DNA from 2 places in the Cupriavidus sp. Agwp_2 genome. Region 2 is predicted to be linked to the other one. Evidence: predicted binding sites of a transcription regulator. Region 2 holds the regulator's gene; the other holds the start of a gene.
What was found. Region 2 encodes sigma-54, which starts transcription at its own class of promoters, with help from an activator protein. Its sites were predicted from a motif close to TGGCANGNAANCTGCTTT; they were not measured.

Region 1: the regulator sigma-54 is predicted to act here: its motif matches at 7,651-7,668, upstream of urtA (urea ABC transporter substrate-binding protein).

The regions. Positions count from the first base shown of each region.
Region 1 covers NZ_CP088083.1:1,042,512-1,053,786, forward strand. Annotated here, with positions in the region: gene LPA45_RS04865 (MaoC family dehydratase) at 1-469, shown strand, start outside; gene cyoA (ubiquinol oxidase subunit II) at 1,103-2,065, shown strand; gene cyoB (cytochrome o ubiquinol oxidase subunit I) at 2,080-4,053, shown strand; gene cyoC (cytochrome o ubiquinol oxidase subunit III) at 4,059-4,703, shown strand; gene cyoD (cytochrome o ubiquinol oxidase subunit IV) at 4,703-5,071, shown strand; gene LPA45_RS04890 (gamma-glutamyltransferase family protein) at 5,150-7,195, opposite strand; gene urtA (urea ABC transporter substrate-binding protein) at 7,722-8,978, shown strand; gene urtB (urea ABC transporter permease subunit UrtB) at 9,078-10,730, shown strand; gene urtC (urea ABC transporter permease subunit UrtC) at 10,730-11,275, shown strand, end outside.
Region 2 covers NZ_CP088083.1:358,135-369,409, forward strand. Annotated here, with positions in the region: gene rapZ (RNase adapter RapZ) at 1-807, opposite strand, end outside; gene LPA45_RS01710 (PsiF family protein) at 929-1,261, opposite strand; gene hprK (HPr(Ser) kinase/phosphatase) at 1,439-2,410, opposite strand; gene ptsN (PTS IIA-like nitrogen regulatory protein PtsN) at 2,491-2,946, opposite strand; gene hpf (ribosome hibernation-promoting factor, HPF/YfiA family) at 3,317-3,667, opposite strand; gene LPA45_RS01730 (RNA polymerase factor sigma-54) at 3,716-5,194, opposite strand; gene lptB (LPS export ABC transporter ATP-binding protein) at 5,350-6,150, opposite strand; gene lptA (lipopolysaccharide transport periplasmic protein LptA) at 6,204-6,851, opposite strand; gene lptC (LPS export ABC transporter periplasmic protein LptC) at 6,990-7,619, opposite strand; gene LPA45_RS01750 (SIS domain-containing protein) at 7,642-8,625, opposite strand; gene LPA45_RS01755 (monovalent cation:proton antiporter family protein) at 8,776-10,755, shown strand; gene LPA45_RS01760 (ribbon-helix-helix domain-containing protein) at 10,775-11,164, opposite strand; gene LPA45_RS01765 (DJ-1/PfpI family protein) at 11,251-11,275, opposite strand, start outside.

The DNA.
Region 1 (11,275 bases), 680 kb from region 2:
CATCGCAACGCTGGAAGAACTGGAAGGCCTGCAAGGGCAGGAAGTCGCGGTCAGCGACTGGATGGAGGTGACCCAGCAGCAGGTCAACCAGTTCGCCGAAGCCACCGGCGACCACCAGTGGATCCACGTCGACGTGGAGCGCGCCAAAAAGGAATCACCCTATGGCGCCCCGATTGCCCATGGCTTCCTGACGCTGTCGCTGCTGCCAAAGTTCATGCACAACGCGCTGCACATGCCGTCGAAGATCGGCGTCAACTACGGCCTGAACCGCGTGCGTTTCACCGCCCCCGTGCCGGTGGGCAGCAAGTTGCGGGCACGAATCAAGCTGCTCAAGGTCGAACGCCTGGATCCGCTGCCGAAGTCGCCTGAACTGGCGGGTGCACAGTCCACCTGGGAGGTCACGATCGAGCGCGAGGGCAGCGAGCGTCCGGTATGTGTTGCGGAATCGATTTCCCGCCGCTACGGCTGACCGGAAAAAACGCTGTGTGGGATTGAGGTGCGACAAAGTTTCTGATGCACTGCGACAATATGCCACACAGAAATGTCGCACCAGCAAAGCCGCGCAAATGCGCGGCTTTGTGCATATTTATAGTTGAAATTGTGATCTTGACGGCAATCAAGTGCTGCGATGCGATGCAAGCACATCATTGTCCGGTTATCTGAACGGTGTGTTCTGTGGCGTTGGGTTTACCCTCAATGTTGCGTTGCGGTACATTCGCGCCCACGATGTTTTACGTGTTGCGCTCCCTGGCCGAAAACCGCGCTTGCCCTGAGGGCAGGTCCGCCGGGAAGTGCAAAAGCCTCGTATTCCAACGCTACCCGGCCGCTGTACTGAGCCGGGACCGTTCGCGGTTTCGGCCACCAGGTGCCGCAGCGCCGGCAAGGTCCCACAGGGCCTGCAGCGCGCGCAGTCAGTTGTCCTTCCGTGTTCATGGCGTTGCAAGGCCGCATGGTCCTCCGGCGTTAGATTCGCCGCCCGACCGCAACGCCAGCTAAGGACACGTCCTTCCGGTTTTCCCATAGCCCCACGCCTCTTGCGCGAGCATCAGGCGGTTTAGCCACGCTTTTGCCCAAAGCGCGGTGTAACCAAACCAGTCGTGACATGAAGAAACCCATACTGCCGCGTTGGACGCGGTTCCTGCCCTGCCTCGGCCTGCTTCTGCTCGCCGGTTGCAACATGACGCTGCTCGACCCGAAAGGGCAGGTCGGCGTCGATATCAAGAACATCATCCTGATTGCCACCTGGCTCATGCTGCTGGTGGTGGTGCCGGTGATCGTGCTCACGCTGGTGTTCGCGTGGAAGTACCGCGCGTCCAACACCAAGGCGCGCTATGAGCCGGACTGGTCGCACTCCACCGCGATCGAAGTGGTGGTGTGGCTGATCCCGTGCCTGATCATCATCGCGCTGGGCATCATCACCTGGAAGTCCTCGCACGACCTGGACCCGTACAAGCCGCTGGAATCGAACAAGAAGCCCGTCACCATCGAGGTGGTGGCGCTGAACTGGAAGTGGCTGTTCATCTATCCGGAACTGAAGATCGCGACCGTCAACCAGATCGCGTTCCCGGTCGACACCCCGGTGAACTTCAAGATCACCTCGGATTCGATCATGAATTCGTTCTTCATCCCGCAACTGGGCAGCCAGGTGTACGCCATGGCAGGGATGGAGACCAAGCTGCACCTGATCGCCAACCATGCCGGCTCGTATGACGGCGTGTCCGCCAACTACAGCGGCGGCGGCTTCTCGGGCATGAAGTTCAAGGCGGTCGCCATGTCGAACTACGAGTTCGACGACTGGGTCGCCAAGGTTCGCGCCTCGTCGACCGAACTGGGCGTTGAAGGCTACAAGACGCTGGCACAACCCAGCGAGAAGGAGCCGGTCACGTACTACGGCAAGGTGGAAGACCAGCTCTTCCGCAACATCCTGCACAAGTACATGGACCACAGCGGCACGGCAGTCGCCGCCGACGGGTTCAAGGGCGGCCCGATCTGCACGTCGCGCAACACCCTCGGCGAAGAGCAGCTGTCGATGACCACGCCGGCCAAGCTGCCGGCGGGCGTGTAATCCTGGGAGCAATGATGTTTGGCAAGTTGAGTTTGTCGGCGATTCCGTTTCATGAGCCGATCATCATGGTCGTGCTGGCCGGCGTCGTCCTTGGCGGTGCCGCGCTGCTAGGCGCGATCACGTATTTCAAGAAGTGGGGCTACCTCTGGAACGAGTGGTTCACGTCCGTCGATCACAAGAAGATCGGCGTGATGTACTGCCTGGTTGCCCTGATCATGCTGCTGCGCGGCTTTGCCGACGCGGTCATGATGCGTACCCAGCTGGCGCTCGCCACCAATGGCGCCACCGGTGTCCTGCCGCCTGAGCACTACGACCAGATCTTCACCGCCCACGGCGTGATCATGATCTTCTTCGTGGCCATGCCGCTGATGACCGGCCTGATGAACCTGGTCGTGCCGCTGCAGATCGGCGCGCGCGACGTGGCCTTCCCGTTCCTGAACACGCTGTCGTTCTGGCTGTTCGTGTCGGGCGCCATGCTGGTCAACGTCTCGCTGGGCGTTGGTGAATTCGCCAAGACCGGCTGGCTGGCCTATCCGCCGCTGTCGGGCCTGGACTACAGCCCTGGCGTAGGGGTGGACTATTACCTCTGGAGCTTGCAGATCTCGGGCCTGGGCACGCTGCTGACCGGCGTGAACTTCCTGGTGACGATCCTGCGCATGCGCGCCCCGGGCATGACCCTGATGCGCATGCCGGTGTTCACCTGGACCGCGCTGTGCACCAACGTGCTGATCGTGGCCGCCTTCCCGGTGCTGACCGTGACCCTGGCACTGCTGGGCCTGGACCGCTACATCGGCACCCACTTCTTCACGAACGACGGTGGCGGCAACGCCATGATGTACGTGAACCTGATCTGGATCTGGGGCCACCCCGAGGTGTACATCCTGATCCTGCCGGCGTTCGGTATCTTCTCTGAAGTCATCGCCACGTTCTCGGGCAAGAAGCTGTTCGGCTACAAGGGCATGGTGTACGCGACCGCCGCGATCATGGTGCTGTCGTTCATCGTGTGGCTGCACCACTTCTTCACGATGGGCTCGGGCGCCAACGTCAATGCGTTCTTCGGCATCACGACCATGATCATCTCCATCCCGACCGGGGTGAAGATCTTCAACTGGCTGTTCACCATGTACCGCGGCCGGGTCCAGATGACCTCGCCGGTGCTGTGGACGCTGGGCTTCATGATCACCTTCGTGATCGGCGGCATGACCGGCGTGCTGATGGCCGTGCCGGCTGCTGACTTCGTGCTGCACAACAGCCTGTTCCTGATCGCCCACTTCCACAACGTGATCATCGGCGGCGTGCTGTTCGGCTACCTGGCCGGCATCACCTACTGGTGGCCGAAGGCGTTCGGCTTCACGCTGAACGAGCGCCTGGGCAAGTGCGCCTTCTGGTGCTGGCTGGTCGGCTTCTACTTCGCCTTCATGCCGCTGTACGTGCTGGGCCTGATGGGCATGACCCGCCGCCTGAACCACACCGACAATCCGGCCTGGACGCCGTGGCTGTACCTGGCCGTGGTTGGCGTGGTGTTCGTGGCGCTGGGCATCTTCTTCCAGGTGCTGCAGATCGTTGTGTCGATCCGCGACCGCAAGAAGCTGGCCGACGTGACCGGCGACCCGTGGGGCGGCCGTACCCTGGAGTGGGCCACCTCGTCGCCGCCGCCGTTCTACAACTTCGCGCACACCCCGGTGGTGCGTGACCTGGACGCGTTCGCCGACATGAAGGCCCGTGGCGAGACCCTGCCGACCGAAGGCTACGAGAAGATCCACATGCCCAAGAACACGGGTGCGGGCTTCATCATCGGCGCCTTCAGCCTGGTGTTTGGCTTTGCCCTGACCTGGCATATCTGGTGGATGGCCATCGTTGGCCTGGTGGGCATGGTGTGGGCGTTTATCCACCGCAGCAACGACGACCATATCGACTACTACGTGCCGGCCACCGAGGTCGAGCAGATCGAAACGCGCCATCTGCAGCGCATTGCTTCGCAGGCCTAAGAACCATGTCGACTCAAGTCCTAGACCGCATCCCCGCGCAGGCCGGCGCATCGGCCCACGCCGACGCACATGGCCATGACCATGCGCACCACGATACCAGTGCCAATACGGTGTATGGCTTCTGGATCTACCTGATGAGCGACTGCATCATCTTCGCCGGACTGTTCGCGGCTTTCGCCGTGCTGCGCGGCGAACTGGCAGGCGGCCCGTCGGCGAAGGAGCTGTTCGAGCTCAACTACGTGCTGGTGGAGACCTTCATCCTGCTGTTCTCCTCGATCACGTACGGCATGGCGATGATCTCGCTGCAGAACCGCAGCCTCAAGCACGTGCAGACGTGGCTCGGCGTGACCTTCCTGCTCGGTCTCGCGTTCATGGCGATGGAAATCAACGAGTTCCACCACCTGATCGCCGAAGGCGCCGGCCCGGGCCGCAGCGCGTTCCTGTCGTCGTTCTTCACGCTGGTCGGTACCCACGGCCTGCACGTCGCCAGCGGCATGCTGTGGATGATCGTGCTGATGTGGCAGCTGGGCAAGAAGGGCATCACCCCGACGCTCAGCAAGCGCCTGATGTGCCTGTCGCTGTTCTGGCACTTTCTGGACGTGGTCTGGATCGGCGTGTTTACCGTGGTCTACCTGATGGGACATCTGTGATGGCACAACACAACGCACCGGCGGCGCACGGCGCCCATGACGCGCATGCCGCGCACGACTCGCACAACACCCACGCCAGCTTCAAGGGCTACGCAATCGGCTTCATCCTGGCGGTGATCCTGACCGTGATCCCGTTCAAGCTGGTGATGGACGGCAGCATGGAGAAGGGCACGATCCTGTGGATCATCCTCGGCATGGCCGCGGTCCAGATCCTGGTCCACCTGAAGTATTTCCTGCACCTGGACACGTCGTCCGAGCAGCGCAGCAACGTGATCGCGCTGCTGTTCACGGCGCTGATCCTGGTGATCGTGGTGGCGGGTTCGCTGTGGATCATGTACAACCTGAACACCAACATGATGCCGATGTAAGGACTGCTGTCCCGGCATCGAAGAACGGGGTCCCGCAAGGGGCCCCGTTTTTTTTGTGCCGCTAGTGCCGCTACCCCATCAGGGCTTGAACGTATCGCCCAGCACCACGCCTTCGCGGCGCGGGTCGGCGCCGCCCACCAGCACCGCCGAGCCGCCGATGGTGGTGCGGATGATCGCGCTCAGGCCGCTCGACTGCGCCCCGATGTTCACGGTATGCCCGAGGTTGCGCAGTCCCTTGACCAGCGGGTCGTTGTCTCCCGCGATGCCGCCGGCCGGCACGCTGCTGTCGACGTTGGGATGCTCGCCGCCGACGATCATGGCCGAGCCCGCGCCATTGGAGCCGCCGAAGTCGATCATCGACACTGCCTGCTGCGCGTCCAAGTTCCAGTCCAGCGCCGCCACCAGCGTCTTGGCCACGTACTGGATGATGGTCGCGCCGCCTGGCGAGCCGGTCGTCATGTAGAAGTCCCCACGCGACCCGTCGGCATTGCGCTTGAACACCAGCGTCGGCGACATCGAGCTGCGCGGCCGCTTGCCTGGCTGCACGCGGTTGGCGACCAGCACGCCGCCCACGGCAGGCGCTGCGTTGAAGTCGGTCAGCTCGTTGTTCAGCAGGAAGCCGTTGGTCATGTGGTACGAGCCCAGCCCTGACTCGATGGTGGTGGTCATCGCTACCACGTTGCCGTACTTGTCGTGCAGCGACAGGTGGGTGGTGCCTCGCTCCTGCACGAACGACGGCGACAGCGGCACGTCGCCGAGGTTGCCTGCCGCCACCGGCGTGGTCAGAACGCCGGTGGTGCTGATCAGCGCGGCGCGCTGGCTCAGGTAGGGCTTGTTCAGCATGGTGTCCCAGCTGCCGCCCGGCAGGCCGATGAAGTCGGTGTCGGCCACGTACTTGTTGCGATCGGCATAGGCGAGGTGCCCGGCTTCGCCCAGCAGGTGGGCGCCCAGCACGCTGGGGCGGCCGCCGTTCTGGTCGACCAGCGTGGGACCATGGCTGGCCATGTCGAAGTTCTCGACGATGCCCAGGATCTGCGCCACCGCGATGCCGCCGGAGGAGGGTGGCGGCATGCCGCAAATCTCGTACTGGCGATAGGTGGTGCAGACCGCAGATCGCTTCTTGGCCTGGTAGTTGGCCAGGTCGTCCAGCGTGGTCACGCCAGGCGTGGTGTTGCCGTCGTAGGTGGTCTGGATCTTGTTGACGATGGCCTGCGCGATCGGGCCGTTCTTGTAGAAGGCATCGGCCCCGCCCGCGGCCACGGCCGTGAACACGCCGGCCAGCGCCGGGTTCCTGAGGATGGTATTGACTGCGCGCGGCGTGCCGTCGGGGTTCAGGAAGTAGGCGGCCATTTCCGGGTCGCGCTGGATGTTTGTCACCGTGGCCGCACCGGAAATCGCTGCCGCCATGCGGGGCGGGATCGCGAAGCCGTCGGTGGCAAGCTTGATGGCCGGCGTGAACAGGTCCTTCCAGGCCAGCTTGCCATGGTCATTGTGGGCCAGTTCCAGCACGCGCAGCGTGCCGGGCGTGCCGATCGAGCGGCCGCTGCGGACGGCGGTAGGTGCCGGCGCGGTCTGGTCGGAAGCGGACTTCCACTGGATGTAGTCCTCGTCGGCGCCGGCCGGGGCGGTCTCGCGGCCGTCGTAGGCGGTCACCGCCTTGCTTGCCGCGTCGTAATACATGATGAAGGCGCCGCCGCCGATGCCGGAGGACTGCGGCTCCACCAGGTTCAGCACCATCTGCGCCGCGACCGCGGCATCGGCCGCGGTGCCGCCGTCCTTGAGCACGTCGCAGGCGACCTTGGTGGAGAGCGGGTTGTTGGTCACGGCCATATAGGTCTTGCTGTAGACCGTCGACTTGGGCGCGTAGCCGGTGGCCTGCTCGGGCGCGTTCGGGTCGCCGGGCAGCACCACCGCCTGGCCGCCGGTGCTGCCATCGAGTTCGCAGCCGGTGGCCGCCGGCGTGGTGACAACGGGTGGCGGGTCGTCGCCGCCACCGCAGGCGCCCAGCGCCAGGGTGAAGGCGGCCAGGGCCAGGATGCCTTTGCGGCGCGATGCGGATTGCAGGGCGTGGAGCGACGGTTGCGGGACGGCGAGTGACGCCGTCTGATCTTCGGAAAACGGCATGGCTTCTCTCTGGGTTGTGTGGACCCGCATTCTTGTGTCGACCAGCGCCTGGCGCGATCGGCCACCGCGTCATGGCGGGTTGGACGGCGGCTATCTCTTACCGTAGGTTGGCCATGCGCCGGTCTTAATGGATGGTTGTACCGATTTACAGTCATCCAATTCCGGTTTAAAAGTCTGCTTACTTCTGCGCGGCGTGTCGCCATTGGCAAGCCGCATGCGCTTCAGCGCCATTCCCCCTTGCGCAGCGCGCCGCCGACCCGGCGCGAGCGACACGACCGATTCTGGCGCATGGTCGCAACCCGCTCGCGGGCACCATGCACCGTCACTGCTCCCATTTCTCCCGTTGCACTGTCTCAGTGCCACTCGCGCTGCACGCCCGTGGTGCGCGATGGTCCCCACGACCCGGTTAAGCCATGCGCGTCGTGCCTGGCAGCCAGGTCGCGGCGCGAAATCGGTGGCACGCTAGTTGCAGATGCATCACCCCGGGGAGCGTAGTCCCTACTAACACCACGAACGGGAGCTGCAAATGCAACGACGTGACATGCTGAAGCTGTCGGCCATCGCCGCCGCGGCAATGATCGGTACCAGCCCGCTGGCCATGGCGCAGTCCAAGGAACCGATCAAGGTCGGGATCCTGCACTCGCTGTCCGGCACGATGGCCATCTCGGAAACGTCGCTGAAGGACGTGGCCCTGATGACCATCGACGAGATCAACAAGAGCGGCGGCGTGCTCGGCCGCAAGCTCGAGCCGGTGGTGGTGGACCCGGCCTCCAACTGGCCGCTGTTCGCGGAGAAGGCGCGCCAGCTGGTCAGCAAGGACAAGGTCGCGGTGACTTTCGGTTGCTGGACTTCGGTGTCGCGCAAGTCGGTGCTGCCGGTCTATGAAGAGCTGAACTCGCTGCTGTTCTACCCGGTGCAGTACGAAGGCGAGGAAATGTCCAAGAACGTCTTCTACACCGGCGCAGCGCCCAACCAGCAGGCGATCCCGGCGGTGGAATACCTGATGAGCAAGGAAGGTGGCGGCGCCAAGCGCTTCTACCTGCTGGGTACCGACTACGTCTACCCGCGTACCACCAACAAGATCCTGCGCGCCTTCCTGAAGAGCAAGGGCGTTGCCGACAAGGACATCGAAGAGGTCTACACCCCGTTTGGCCACAGCGACTACCAGACCATCGTCGCCAATATCAAGAAGTTCTCGCAGGGCGGCAAGACCGCGGTGATCTCGACCATCAACGGCGACTCCAACGTGCCCTTCTATAAGGAACTGGGCAACGCCGGCCTGAAGGCCAAGGACGTGCCGGTGGTGGCGTTCTCGGTGGGCGAGGAAGAACTGCGCGGCATCGACACCAAGCCGCTGGTCGGCCACCTTGCGGCGTGGAACTACTTCATGTCGGTCAAGAACGCACAGAACGACGCCTTCAGGAAGCAGTGGGCGGCCTGGGTCAAGGCCAACAACCTGCCAGGCGGCGACAAGCGCGTGACCAACGACCCGATGGAAGCCACCTATGTCGGCATCCATATGTGGGCGCAGGCGGTGAAGAAGGCCGGCACCACCGACACCGACAAGGTGCGTGCGGCGATGTACGGCCAGACCTTCAAGGCGCCGGATGGCTTCACGCTGACCATGGGCGAAAACCACCACCTGTACAAGCCGGTGATGATCGGCGAGGTGAAGGGCGACGGCCAGTTCTCGGTGGTTTGGAAGACGCCGAAGGCCGTGCGCGCGCAGCCGTGGAGCCCGTTCATCTCGGGAAATGAAGGGAAGCCGGACAAGGTGCTGTAAGCCTCGTTTGCTTGCCACCACGCGGCTCCCCCGCTCCCGCTTGCGGGAGAGGGGGAGCAAACAGTCAGCTCGCTTCATTCCTGCCACTCGCAAGCTCCTATGCGCAATCCCTCATCCGTTCAAGTCGTGGCCTGGCTGCGCGCCCTGCTGGCAGCGCTGCTGCTGGCCGCGGCGCCGTGGGCCGTTGCGCTGACGCAGGCCGACCTGAAGCCGCTGGCCGAAGACGACTTCGACGCCAAGACTGCCGCGCTGTCCGCGTTGACCAGGGCATCGCCTGCCGAAGCCGGCCCGATCCTGAAGGCCCTGCAGGACGACACCCTGCAATATGCGCCTTCGGTCGGCATGGTGCGCCAGGACGGCGACAAGGTGGTCGATGCCATCACCGGCAAGGCGGTCACGGTGAAGCCCGACGAGCTCGAATCCCTGACCCTGAACAACAGCCTGCGCGCGCTGGTCGACAGCGCCGCCAGCAGCCTGCAGCTGCAATCGCCTGACATCGCGGTGCGAGCGCAAGCCATCAGCACGCTGCGCGACCAGCCGGAAAGCGCCTCGCTTGCCGCCGTCGAAGCCGCGCGCAAGACCGAGGCCGATGCCGGCCTGCGTGCCAGCCTCGACGTGATCTGGGCCAACCTCGTGCTGGCAGAAACCGCGCCGAACACGGATCCCGCCGCGCATGACGCGCGGCTCGAAGCGATCCGTATCCTCGGCAAGGACAGCAACCCGCAGAGCCGCCAGAAGCTGGCGCCGCTGGTCGAGCGCGACAGCGCCGGCAACTACCGCGAGCCCGATGCCGATGTGCGCCTGGCCGCGCAGCAGGCACTGGACCAGTTGCGCCGCGACCAGCGCCGCGCCGAGCTGATCGGCAATCTGTTCGCCGGCCTGAGCCTGGGCAGCGTGCTGCTGCTGGCCGCGTTGGGCCTGGCCATCACCTATGGCCTGATCGGCGTCATCAACATGGCGCACGGCGAGTTCCTGATGATCGGCGCTTATGCCACCTATGTGGTGCAGTCGCTGTTCCGCACCTATGCACCGGATGCGTTCGCGTGGTACCTGCCCGCCGCGCTGCCGGCGTCGTTCCTGGCGGCGGCCGTGGTGGGCTTCGTGCTGGAGCGGCTGGTGCTGCGCCACCTCTATGGCCGCCCGCTGGAAACGCTGCTGGCCACCTTCGGCATCAGCCTGCTGCTGATGCAGGCGGTGCGCACGCTGTTCGGCGCGCAGAACGTGGAAGTGGCCAATCCCGGATGGATGAGCGGCGGCCTTGAATGGATGCCGGGGCTGGTGATTCCGTACAACCGCGTGGTCATCATCCTGTTCGCGCTGGCGGTGGTGGCGGTGGCGTGGGCGGTGCTCAACCGCACGCGGCTGGGGCTGTTCGTGCGCGCCACGACGCAGAACCGCACCATGGCGGCCTGCGTCGGCGTGCGCACGTGGAAGGTCGACAGTTATGCCTTTGCCTTCGGTGCCGGCATCGCCGGGCTGGGCGGCTGTGCGCTGTCGCAGATCGGCAATGTCGGTCCCGACCTGGGCCAGGCCTACATCATCGATTCGTTCATGGTGGTGGTGCTGGGCGGCGTGGGGCAGCTGGCCGGCACCATCGTGGGCGCGTTCGGGCTGGGCATCATCAACAAGTTCATCGAGCCCTTCTATGGCGCGGTGCTGGCCAAGATCTTTGTCCTGGTGCTGATCGTGCTCTTCATCCAGAAGCGGCCGCAGGGACTTTTCGCGCTCAAGGGGCGCAGCGCGGAGGCATGATGCAGCGATTCCAATCGAGTTCTTCCGCGGCACCGTTCCGGCTTGCCGTACCCGAGCGCCAGTCGCTGTTCTCGCCGCGCGGCTGGATGGCGCTGGTGGCGCTGACCGTGATCGTCGGCATCGGCGTGCCGGTGTGCGCGCTGCTCGTGCCGGAGGGCCATGCGTTGCACCTGTCGGCCTATGCGCTGACGCTGGTCGGCAAGATCATGTGCTTTGCGCTGGCGGCGATCGCGCTCGACCTGGTGTGGGGCTACTGCGGCATCCTGAGCCTCGGCCATGGCCTGTTCTTCGCGCTGGGCGGCTATGCCATGGGCATGTACCTGATGCGCTCGATCGGGCGCGAAGGCGTGTACAAGAGCGACCTGCCTGACTTCATGGTGTTCCTCGACTGGAAGGAGCTGCCGTGGTTCTGGCATGGCACCGACCACCTTGGCTATGCGCTGTTGCTGGTGGTGCTGGTGCCTGGCGTGGTGGCGTGGCTGTTCGGCTTCTTTGCCTTCCGCTCGCGCATCAAGGGCGTGTACCTGTCCATCATCACGCAGGCG
Region 2 (11,275 bases):
AATATAGACCGAGCGATGTTGGCCGCCGGTACACCCGATGGCGACGGTCAGGTAGCTGCGGTTGTCGGCAATGAAACTCGGCAGCCACTTTTCCACATAGGCGCGGATATCCTCGGCCATTGCCAGCACCATCGGCTGCGCCTGCAAAAAATCTATCACCGGCGTGTCACGCCCGGTCAGCGGGCGCAGCGCCAGGTCGTAGTAGGGATTGGGCAGCGAACGCACGTCGAACACCATGTCGGCATCGCTGGGCACGCCGTGCTTGAAGCCGAAGGACTCGAACAGCAGCGTCAGGCGCTCGCTGTCGTCGCGGATCAGTTCCTTGATCCAGCTGCGCAGCGTATTGGTGCGCACATTGCTCGTATCGATGCGGTGCGCGGCCTCGGCCAGCGGACTCAGCAGTTCGCGCTCCATCTCGATCGCTTCCATCAGCGCCGTGTCGCTGAGCGCCGGTTCACCACCAGGGCCCTCCTGGTCGGCGGTACGGATCGACAGCGGATGGCGCCGCCGCGTCTCGGAATAACGCTGCACCAGTGCATCGGTGCTCGCTGTCAGGAACACCACCTCGACCTGGTGCTCGCCGGCGAGCGCGCGCACGGTGTCGGGCAACTGGTCGAGCGACTCGCGGCTGCGGATGTCGGTGGCGACGCCCAGGTGCGTGTAGCCCTGGCTGGAAAGGTAGCGTGTCAGTTCCGGGATGAACTGCGCCGGCAGGTTGTCCACGCAGTAATAGCCTGCATCTTCGAGGACGTTCAGTGCGACGGACTTGCCGGAACCGGAAATGCCGGTGATGAGAATGATGCGCATAGCAACTGAAGCATAGCATCAGGTGATGGCCGCGTCATGACAGCAGGATGACGGCGGACCCGCAAACAACAATGGCGAACCTCGCGGTTCGCCATGCCGTGGTTCCTTCCGGGGTCGTACCTCAGGCCGCCTTCGACAGGCACTCCTTCATGTACGCCTTGTATTCGTCGCCCTTCTTACCCTTGCCTTCCTTGCTGCAGGCTGACATCTTTTCCTGCTGGGTCTTGGGCGTGGCGTCCGATTTGGCCGACAGGCACTCCTTCATGAACGCCTTGCGATCGTCCCCCTTCTTGTCGCCGGCCTGCGCATTGCAGGTCTTCATCTTTTCCTGCTGCGCGGTGGGCGCCTTGGCGGCGTCCTTGGCCGGGGCGGCCGGTGCCGACGCCGACTGGGCGAAGGCCACGGATGCCAGCAGCGGGGTGACCAGCGCGCACATCGCGATCAGTTTCTTCATGCTTGCTCTCCTTGGTGTGGAAAACATCGTGGCCGCACGGTGTCAGGGGCTGGCGGCGGCCTTGTAATGGGCTCGATGCCCATTACAGCACAAAACGGAAGACGTCCCTAGCGCGTTGACGGCGGTGGTCGCCGCCGTTGTAAGCAATTGAAAACGGAGCGCTGATGGCCCCGGCGCTCAGAGCAGGCGGCCCTGGCCGCGCGAGACCGCATCGGCCTGCATCGCGGCGCGCTGGCGGTCCATGAAATCGCGCAGCGTGTCGATGCCACGCAGGCGCAGGATGGTGTTGCGCACCGCGGCCTCGACCAGCACGGCGAGGTTTCGCCCGGCCGCCACCTGGATCTTGACCATGTGGATCGGCAGGCCCAGCACGTCGAGGTATTGCGAATCGAGCGGCAGGCGCTCGAACTCGCCGTCGTTGCGGCGCACCAGCTGCACCACCAGCTTGATCTTCATCTTCCGGCGCACCGCGGTCTCGCCGAAGATGGTCTTGATGTCGAGCAGGCCCAGGCCGCGCACTTCTAGCAGGTTCTGCAGCAGCGGCGGGCACCGGCCCTCGATGAAGTCCGGCCCCAGGCGTACGAAGTCAACCGCGTCGTCGGCCACCAGGCCGTGTCCGCGCGATATCAGTTCCAGGCCCAGTTCGCTCTTGCCCAGGCCCGATTCGCCCATGATCAGCACGCCCATGCCGAGGATGTCGAGAAACACCCCGTGCATGGTCACGCGCGGCGCGGAGATGCGCGACAGGTACAGGCGCAGGTGGTCAATCACCGCGGCCGACGACACCGGCGTGGTGAAGAGCGGCGTCGACGAGCGCGTGCAGCGCAGTTCCAGGTCCGGCGGCGGCTCCATGCCATCGGCCACCACCAGGAAAGGCGGCTCCAGCAGGATCAGCTCGCCCATCTGGCGCTTGCGGATATCGTCGTCCAGCCGCTGGTAGTAGGTGATTTCGGGCTTGCCGAGCACCTGGATGCGGTTGGGGTGGATCAGGTTCAGGTGGCCAACCAGGTCCGCGGCAGAGGTGGCTTCGCGGGCGAATTCCACGTCGAAGGCGCGGTCCGCACCTTCCAGGCCGGCCACCCACGAGAGTTTGAGGTCGGCTGCGTTGTCGTCGAAGATGGACTGGGAAGTGACGCCGGTGAGTTCCATGCGGGTATGACGTGTGGGGCGGTGTGCCAGGCGCTGCGCCTGTCCGGTCTGTGCCGGCCCGTTCGGGACAGATCAGGGGATCAGGGGTGCCATTCGGTCAGCAGCTGGTGCACAGCTTCGGAAGTTGGCAAGGTCGCCAGCCCTTCGCGCATGTCGCGGTCTGACAGCAGCTGCGCGATCTCGGACAGGATTTCCAGGTGTTGCTGCGTGGCCTGTTCCGGCACCAGCAGGAAAATCAGCAGCGACACCGGCTTGCCGTCAGGCGATTCAAACGGGATCGGCTCGGCCAAGCGCATGAAGGCGGCCAGCGGCTGCTTCAGGCCCTTGATGCGGCCGTGCGGAATCGCCACGCCGGCGCCGAGCCCGGTGGAGCCCAGCGACTCGCGCGCAAACAGGTTGTCCGTCACGATGGCGCGCGCCACGCCATGGTTGTTCTCGAAGAGGAGCCCGGCCTGCTCGAACACACGCTTCTTGCTGGTGACGCTGACGTCGAGGGTGATGTTGCCGGGTGGCAGCAATTTGGCCAAACGATTCATGGGCGATGCGCAGGATTTCAGTTAGCGGGCGGATCCGCCGTTCCGCCGGGCAGTGGATGGCTCAGAGGCAGCGGATCACCGGCAGCGCCGAGGCGTCCGGCCATTATAGAGCAGCGGCCTCCCTGTGATTGTGCACCGCAGCGCTGCGCCCGTGTGGGTCCGCACCGTAACCGGGCGCGGGGCAGAATGCGGCGCTGCATGTATGGCGCAGCATACACCTTGCTGCGGCCGTTGCGAACACTCCGCCTCAAACGGGTGACAGGCGTTTGCGCACGCGCCACAGCGCTGCAGGCGCAAAAAAGCCGCGCAAATGCGCGGCTTGCCTGTTTTGTCTTGATTCAGCAGCCCTCTGTGGGGCCACCGGGCACGGTCATTGCTGCATCTGCGCTGCGGCCATCTGGTACTTGACCGCTTCGCGGTCGTGGCCCTGCACGCGGTCCTTGTAGCGGAGTACCTGACGGTCTAGCTTGTCGACGAGTGCGTCGATCGCTGCATACAGGTCTTCATGATGCGCTTCAACGAAGATGTCCTTGCCCCTGAGATGTAGATTGATTTCCGCGTATTGCCGACGGTCCTTTTCCTTGTGGTTGTCGACAGAGAGCAGCACGCTAACGCCAATGACCTGATCGAAATGCCTGACGATTCGCTCCAGCTTCGTTTCCACGTACTCACGCAACGGCGGCGTGATGTCCAGGTGGTGTCCACTGATCTTGAAGTTCATAGCGCTTCTCCTTCTGAAAGAGCCTCACCAGGCAGGCGGTGGGCTCGGCTACAAAGACTTGCGGAGATTCACTGCGGGGATCTTCAGGGCTTCGCGATATTTGGCAACGGTGCGGCGTGCGACAACGAAGCCTTGCTCACCCAGCAGTTCGGCGATGCGACTGTCGGAAAGGGGATTCCTCGGGTCTTCGGCTCCTATCAGTTGCTTGATCAAGGCGCGGATGGCCGTTGATGAAGCCGCGCCACCGGTTTCGGTGGACACGTGGCTCCCGAAGAAGTACTTCAGTTCGAAAGTACCCATCGGCGTTGCCATGTATTTATTGGTCGTCACCCGGGAGATGGTTGACTCGTGTAATCCCAGTGTATCGGCAATCTCCCGCAAAACCAAGGGGCGCATGGCGATTTCGCCGTGCGTGAAAAAGTTCTTTTGACGCTCGACAATGGCCTGCGAGACACGCAGGATCGTGTCGAACCTTTGCTGGATATTCTTGATCAGCCAGCGTGCCTCCTGCAGCTTCTGCTGCAGGCCAGCGGTACCTGACTCTCCCTTCGCGCCGCGCAGGATCTGCGCGTACATGTCGTTGATGCGCAGCCTCGGCATCACATCCGGATTGAGTTGCGCGATCCAGCCGCCGCCGCTCTTGCGCACGAACACATCGGGCACGACGAAGTCGGCTTCGGGGCGGCTATACGCGTGGCCGGGGTAAGGTGCCAGCGAGCGGATCAATTCGTGCGCGGCCTTGAGTGCTGGCTCGTCTACCTGCAGCGCTTTCTTCAGTCGCGTGTAGTCGCGCACTGCCAGCAGTTCCAGGTGGTTATGCACGATGTTCAGCGCCAGCTCGCGCTGCGGGTGCTTCAGCCGGCGCAACTGCAGGCCGAGGCACTCGGCGGCATTGCGCGCGCCCACGCCAGGCGGGTCGAAGCTCTGCAGCAGCGTCAGCATGGCCTGCACTTCGTCGATCTCGAACTCGAGTTCTTCGGGCAGTTCTGCGCAGATTTCTTCGAGTGAGGCGCTGAGGTAGCCGTCGTCGTCGAGTGATTCGATCAGGAAGATGGCAAGGCCCTTGTCGCGCACCGAAATCTTCAGCGGCGTCAGCTGTTCCATCAGGTATTCGCGCAGCGTGGGCTCGGCCTCGCGCAGCTGCATCGGCGTCTTCTCGTCTTCGTCGCCTTGCGGGCGGCGCGCGAAGTCGTCCAGGCTCCAGTCGCCGCCATAGTCATCGCCGCTGTTGCTGTCGCCGTAGCTGTCGTCGTCGCCCGCGCCATCGGCGCGCGCCTCGCCGTTGCCTTGCGGTTCGGCTGGTGCCGGGGCCGGCGCGCTCTGCAAGTTGACCGAACCATCGGCAGCCACGCGCAGCGGGCTTTCGATCCAGTCGTTCTCGCGTTCGAGCAGCGGGTTTTCCGTGAGCGCCTGTTCGACTTCCTGCTGCAGTTCCAGCGTCGACAGCTGCAACAGCCTGATCGACTGCTGCAGTTGCGGCGTCAGTGCCAGGTGCTGGGAGAGGCGGAGCTGTAGCGACGGTTTCATGCGACCTATTTTATGCGCATCTTTCCGTTGTTGGAACGGAAATTGCTATCGATGTCGCGGCTTGATCGACGCCGGCAGTGGGCTGGCCCATATGCAGATCATGGGGCCGAAAGCAGGGAGAATCAATGGCCTGCCGCAGCGGGCAGGCCAGTACATCACATGCGGAAGTTCTCGCCCAGGTAGACGCGCCGCACCGATTCGTTGGCGATGATCTCCTCGGGCTGGCCCGCGGCCAGCACCGTGCCTTCGCTGATGATGTAGGCGTGGTCGCAGATGCCGAGGGTCTCGCGCACGTTGTGGTCGGTGATCAGCACGCCGATATTGCGCGCCTTCAGGAAGCTCACGATGCGCTGGATTTCGCCCACTGCGATCGGATCCACGCCGGCGAACGGTTCGTCCAGCAGGATGAAGCGCGGCGACGATGCCAGCGCGCGCGCGATTTCCACGCGGCGGCGTTCGCCGCCGGACAGCGACAGCGCCGGGTTGTTGCGCAGGTGCGCGATCTGCAGGTCGTCGAGCAGCGCGTCGAGCCTGCGTTCGATCTCGGCCTTGGCCAGCGGCTTGCCGTTCTCCACCTGCAGTTCCAGCACCGCGCGGATGTTCTCCTCGACGTTGAGCTTGCGGAAGACCGACGCTTCCTGCGGCAGGTAGGACAGGCCCATGCGCGCGCGCTCGTGGATCGGCAGGCCGCTGATATGGTCGCCGTCGAGCACGATATCGCCCTCGTCCAGGTTCACCAGCCCCACGATCATGTAGAACGAGGTGGTCTTGCCCGCGCCGTTGGGGCCGAGCAGGCCGACCACTTCGCCACTCTTCACGTCCAGCGAGACATCCTTGACCACGGTGCGCGAGCCGTAGCGCTTTTTCAGGTGGCGCACGACCAGCGTGCTGCCGCCTTCGAGGACGGCCGTGGCTTGGACGGAAGGCTTTTCGGCGATGGTGGCGGTATCGGTCATTGGCACAGTCTGGCGTTCAGCGTTTCAGGCGAGGAAGCGGTCCCGGCCCGGCGTCAGGGTTTGTTGGCGGGCGCGGGCGCCGGCTTCAGGTCCAGCGGCGAGCCGCTGCCCGAACCCTGCGCATTCGGGTCCTGCCGCGGCGACAGCACCGCGCGCACGCGGCCCGACGGATTGGCGGCCGAGGTATTGTCGCCGCCGCCGGCAGCCGTGTAGAACTCCTTGCGGCTGTCGTAGGTCAGCACCGCGCCGCGGATTTCGTCGAGCATCTTGGCGCCCTGCAGGCGAGCCATGCGCGCGTGGCCGATCAGCTTGGACAGTTCCTGCTTGCCGTCGTATTCGATGCGGTCGCCCCAGCCGTCGATGTATTCGTCGACGCCTTCGCGCTTCTGCCGGATGTAGGCCTGCTTGCCGGCCTTGGCGGTGGCCACCGCGAACTGGTAGCCCTCGGGATCGGTGCGCAGCTCGGCCGCATCTGACTTCAGGACCATCGTGCCCTTGGTCAGCACCACGTTGCCGGTCAGCGTATAGATCTGCTTGACGTCGTCGTAGCTGGCGTTGTCGGCCTCCAGCACCATCGGCTTGTCGCGGTCCGCGCGCTCTGCCAGCGCGGGCTGGGCCAGCAGCAGGCCGAGGGCCGTGGCCGTGGCGAGCAGGGCCTGGGCGGCGTGTCGACGGGACGAAGTCGTCAGGGAAGCGGTCATGTTGGCAGCAGTGGCTAGAGGGCGTGTTGGTGCGGGTGGTGCGGGTGGTGCGGGTGGTGCGGGTGGTGCTGGTCGTGCGGGCAGGCAGGGCGCGCAGCGGCATTGCCGGCGGCCGGCCGCGTGGCCGCGCGGACCGGGTCAGGGCCCCGGCGTACGGCCCGGGGACGGCCCGGTGACGATGGTGCCGCGTACATTGCCGAGCAATTGTACTTCGCGGGTGACGTTGTTGAAGATCAGCCCGTTCGCGGTCATCACCGAAGGGCCGCGCGTCAGCTTCACCGGCTTGTCGGTCTTGACGATGTCGTCGTTGACCAGCAGCTGGAAATAGCTCGACGCGGCGGTCAGCTGCGGATCCTTGGACGGATCGACACCCTGCTGGCGCAGGATATGACCGTTGCCATACAGGTCGATCACCGAGCCTTCGGCGTTCATGTGCCCGATGTCGGCCCGCGCCGTCACTGGTGGGCGGTCGGGTTCATAGGCGCGCAGCGCGGGACGCGTGACCTCGTAGGTCTGGTCGTCCTCGAAGTGGACCATGCGGTCGCCGGTGAAGCGGATCTTGGTGCTGCCATCCTGTGCCAGTTCCGTGGCCGAGAAACGGTCCATGAAATAGTCCGGCTCGTGCTTCTTGGTGGCCTGCGTATCCTGGCTTTCCTTGGGCGAGTTGATCTGCACCAGCCAGAAAGTGCTGCCAGCGACGATGGCCATCAGCAGCAGCGGCAGCAGCCGCATGACGATGCCGCTGAGGGAGGCGATGAGTGCCTGCATGGTGTGCTTGTCCGCGCCCCGTTCAGATGACCTTGGCGCGGGTCAGGTCGTGGATATGCAGCGCGCCGACCAGGCGCCCGTCGTCGTCGACCACCAGCAGCTGGTTGATGCGGTTGGCTTCCATGACCTGCACTGCCTCGACCGCAAGCTGGTTCTGGTTGACCACATGCGGGTTGTGGTGCATGACGTCGCCGATGGGAACGGTCTTCCAGTCGCGCGGGGTTTCCAGCAGGCGGCGCAGGTCGCCGTCGGTGAAGACGCCGATGGCATGGCCGTCGGGATCGACCACCGCGGTCATGGCCATGCCCTTGCGCGTGATTTCCATCAGCGCCTGGGCCAGCGGGGTGTTTTCCCGGACTTCGGGCACCGCATTGCCGCTGCGCATGACGTCGCGCACATGGGTCAGCAGCTTGCGCCCAAGCGCGCCGCCCGGGTGCGAGCGGGCAAAGTCTTCCTCGCCGAAGCCGCGCGCGTCCAGCACCGCCACCGCCAGCGCATCGCCCAGCGCCAGCGCGGCGGTGGTGCTTGCCGTCGGCGCCAGGTTCAGCGGGCAGGCTTCTTTTTCCACGCCCGCGTCGAGGTGCGCATCAGCCAGCTTGGCGAGGTTCGATTCAGGATTGCCGGTGACCGAGATCAGCCGCGCGCCGATGCGCTTGACGATCGGGATGATCGACAGCAGCTCGCCGGTCTCGCCGGAATTGGAAAACGCGACCAGCACGTCGTCGCGCGTGACCATGCCCAGGTCGCCGTGGCTGGCCTCGGCCGGATGCACGAAGAACGCCGGGGTGCCGGTGGAGGCCAGCGTGGCCGCCACCTTGCGCCCGATATGGCCGGACTTGCCGATGCCGGAGACCACCACGCGCCCATTGCATTGCAGAATCATCTGCACGGCGTGGGCAAAGTCGTCGGTCAGGCGGCCGGAAAGTGCGGAAACCGCATCGGCTTCGGTCTGGAGGGTATCGCGGGCAAGGCGGAGTGCTCGATCCGCATCGAAATTGGCTATCATGGCGTCGAAGTATACCAACGAATGCGACGTCGCCCGGGGCTGGCTCCATGTCCCCCTGGTGCCCGCCGCATCGCCGCGCTTGCCAAGTTTCCCCGGCAGGGTGCCCGTGCCGGGTCGGACGCGCGCCTGGCCGGTCACCCGACCATCTTGATGCACTCACCGCTGGAACTGACCCTGGTGCTGCTGGCCGCTGCCGTCTTCGGCGTGGTCGCTTTCCGCATGCTGCAGCTGCCGCCGATGCTTGGCTACCTCGCCGTGGGCATCCTGATCGGCCCGCATGCGCTGGGGCTGGCCAGCGACACCGCGCAGACCAAGTACCTGGCCGAGTTCGGCGTGGTGTTCCTGATGTTCTCGATCGGGCTGGAGTTCAGCCTGACCAAGCTACGCTCGATGAAGCGCCTGGTGTTCGGGCTGGGCGGCTCGCAGGTGGTGCTGTCGATGCTGGCGGTGGTGCCGGCCAGCTGGGCCTTCAACTGGCTGTTCCCGCTGTCGTGGCAGGCCTCGGTGGCGCTGGGCGGGGCGCTGGCGATGTCGTCCACGGCGATCGTCTCCAAGATGCTGTCCGAGCGCATGGAGCTGGAAAGCGAGCACGGGCGCAATATCATCAGCATCCTGCTGTTCCAGGACCTGGCGGTGGTGCCGCTGCTGATCGTGATCCCGGCGCTGTCGCGCGATCCCGGCGACCTGGTGGTGGCGCTGGGGATGGCCACGGTCAAGATCGTGGTGGCGCTGGGCGCGATCTTCTTCCTCGGCCAGCGCCTGATGAGCCGCTGGTTCCACATCGTCGCGGCGCGCCGCTCGCAGGAACTGTTCATGCTGAACCTGCTGCTGGTGACGCTGGGCATGGCGGCGCTGACCGAGCGGCTGGGCCTGTCGATGGCGCTGGGCGCGTTCATGGCCGGCATGCTGATCTCCGAGACGCCGTACCGCCACCAGGTGGAAGAAGACATCAAGCCGTTCCGCGACGTGCTGCTGGGGCTGTTCTTCGTCACCATCGGCATGCTGCTCAATATCCGAGTAGTGCTGGACCACCTGTGGCTGGTGCTGGCCCTGCTGGTGGTGCCGATCGTGTTCAAGCTGGTGCTGATCGCGGTGCTGGCGCGGCTGTTCGGTTCGCGCCAGGGCGTGGCGATCCGTACCGGCCTGGGGCTGGCGCAGGCCGGCGAATTCGGCTTCGTGCTGCTGAACCAGATCGACGGCCTGAACCTGGTCGACCCGGTGCTGATCCAGGTGATCCTGGCCTCGATGCTGCTGTCGATGCTGGCCGCGCCGTTCCTGATCCAGTACAGCGACGCCATCGTGCTGCGCTTTGCCGCCAACGAATGGCTGATGCAGTCGCTGAACATGACCCGCATCGCCGCGCAGAGCCTGCAGACGGAAAAGCACGCCATCATCTGCGGCTTCGGCCGCAGCGGGCAGAACCTGGCACACATGATGGAGCGCGAGGGCATCACCTATGTCGCGCTCGACCTGGACCCCGACCGCGTGCGCGAAGCCGCCGCCGCCGGCGACACCGTGGTCTACGGCGATGCCGGCCGGCGCGAGGCGCTGATCGCCGCTGGTCTCCACCGCGCCGCGGCGCTGATCATCACCTACGCCAACACGCCGTCGGCGCTCAAGGTGCTGCACCACGTGCAGGAGCTGGCGCCGGCGCTGCCGGTGATCGTGCGCACCGTCGACGATTCGGAACTGGATATCCTGCAGAAGGCGGGCGCCACCGAGGTGGTGCCCGAGATCATCGAGGGCAGCCTGATGCTGGCCTCGCACGCGCTGGTGCTGCTGGGCGTGCCGATGCGGCATGTGCTGCGCGGCGTGCAGGAGGCGCGCGACGCGCGCTACAGCCTGCTGCGCGGCTACTTCCACGGCCGCGACGACGATGAAGACATGGTCGAGCGCGATTCGGTGCGGCTGCATTCCGTGTCGCTGGGGCCGCAGTCCACCGCGGTCGGGCGGCGCCTGGGCATGCTCGGGCTGGAGCGGATCGGCGTGGAAGTTACCGCGGTGCGCCGGCGCGGCATCCGCGCCTTCGATCCGGAGCCCGAGACCGTGCTGGAACCGGGCGATATCGTCGTGCTGCGCGGCCAGCCGGAAGCGCTGGAAGCCGCCGAGACACGGATCCTGAACGGCTAGCCGCCGTGCGGGGCGCCTGTCAGTGGGAGAGCGCTTGCCGTGGGCGTGCTTCCGCCCATGACTCCGGCAGGTCGTTCAGCACCGCGCGCGCGTCCAGCGAGCGGATCGGCACCGACTGGTCCGCCGGAATCCGGCCCTCGCCCTGCAGCTTCAGGTAGCGCAGGCAGCACACCCGCAGGAACGAAGAGAAGTTGCCCGCTACCGCTTCGCTGCCGCGGTGGGCGGTCAGCTCGTCATGCAGGCGCGTGATCAGCTGGTTGACGGTCATGCCGTCGCGACTGGCCAGTTCTTCCAGCACCTCCCAGAACAGGCTTTCCAGGCGGATGCTGGTGGCCACCCCGTGCAGCCGCAGCGACCGTGCCTGGGTCTGGTACGAGGCCGGGTTGGCGCGGATAAAGATTTCACACATCGAAGCTCTCCGTGCTGCGCCGCGAGCGGCGTGCGGGTGCATGCCACGCCGCTCTGAAATGGCGCGGCGCCGCGTGGCGGAAGGCTCTAATGTACGATCCGCGTGCCCAGC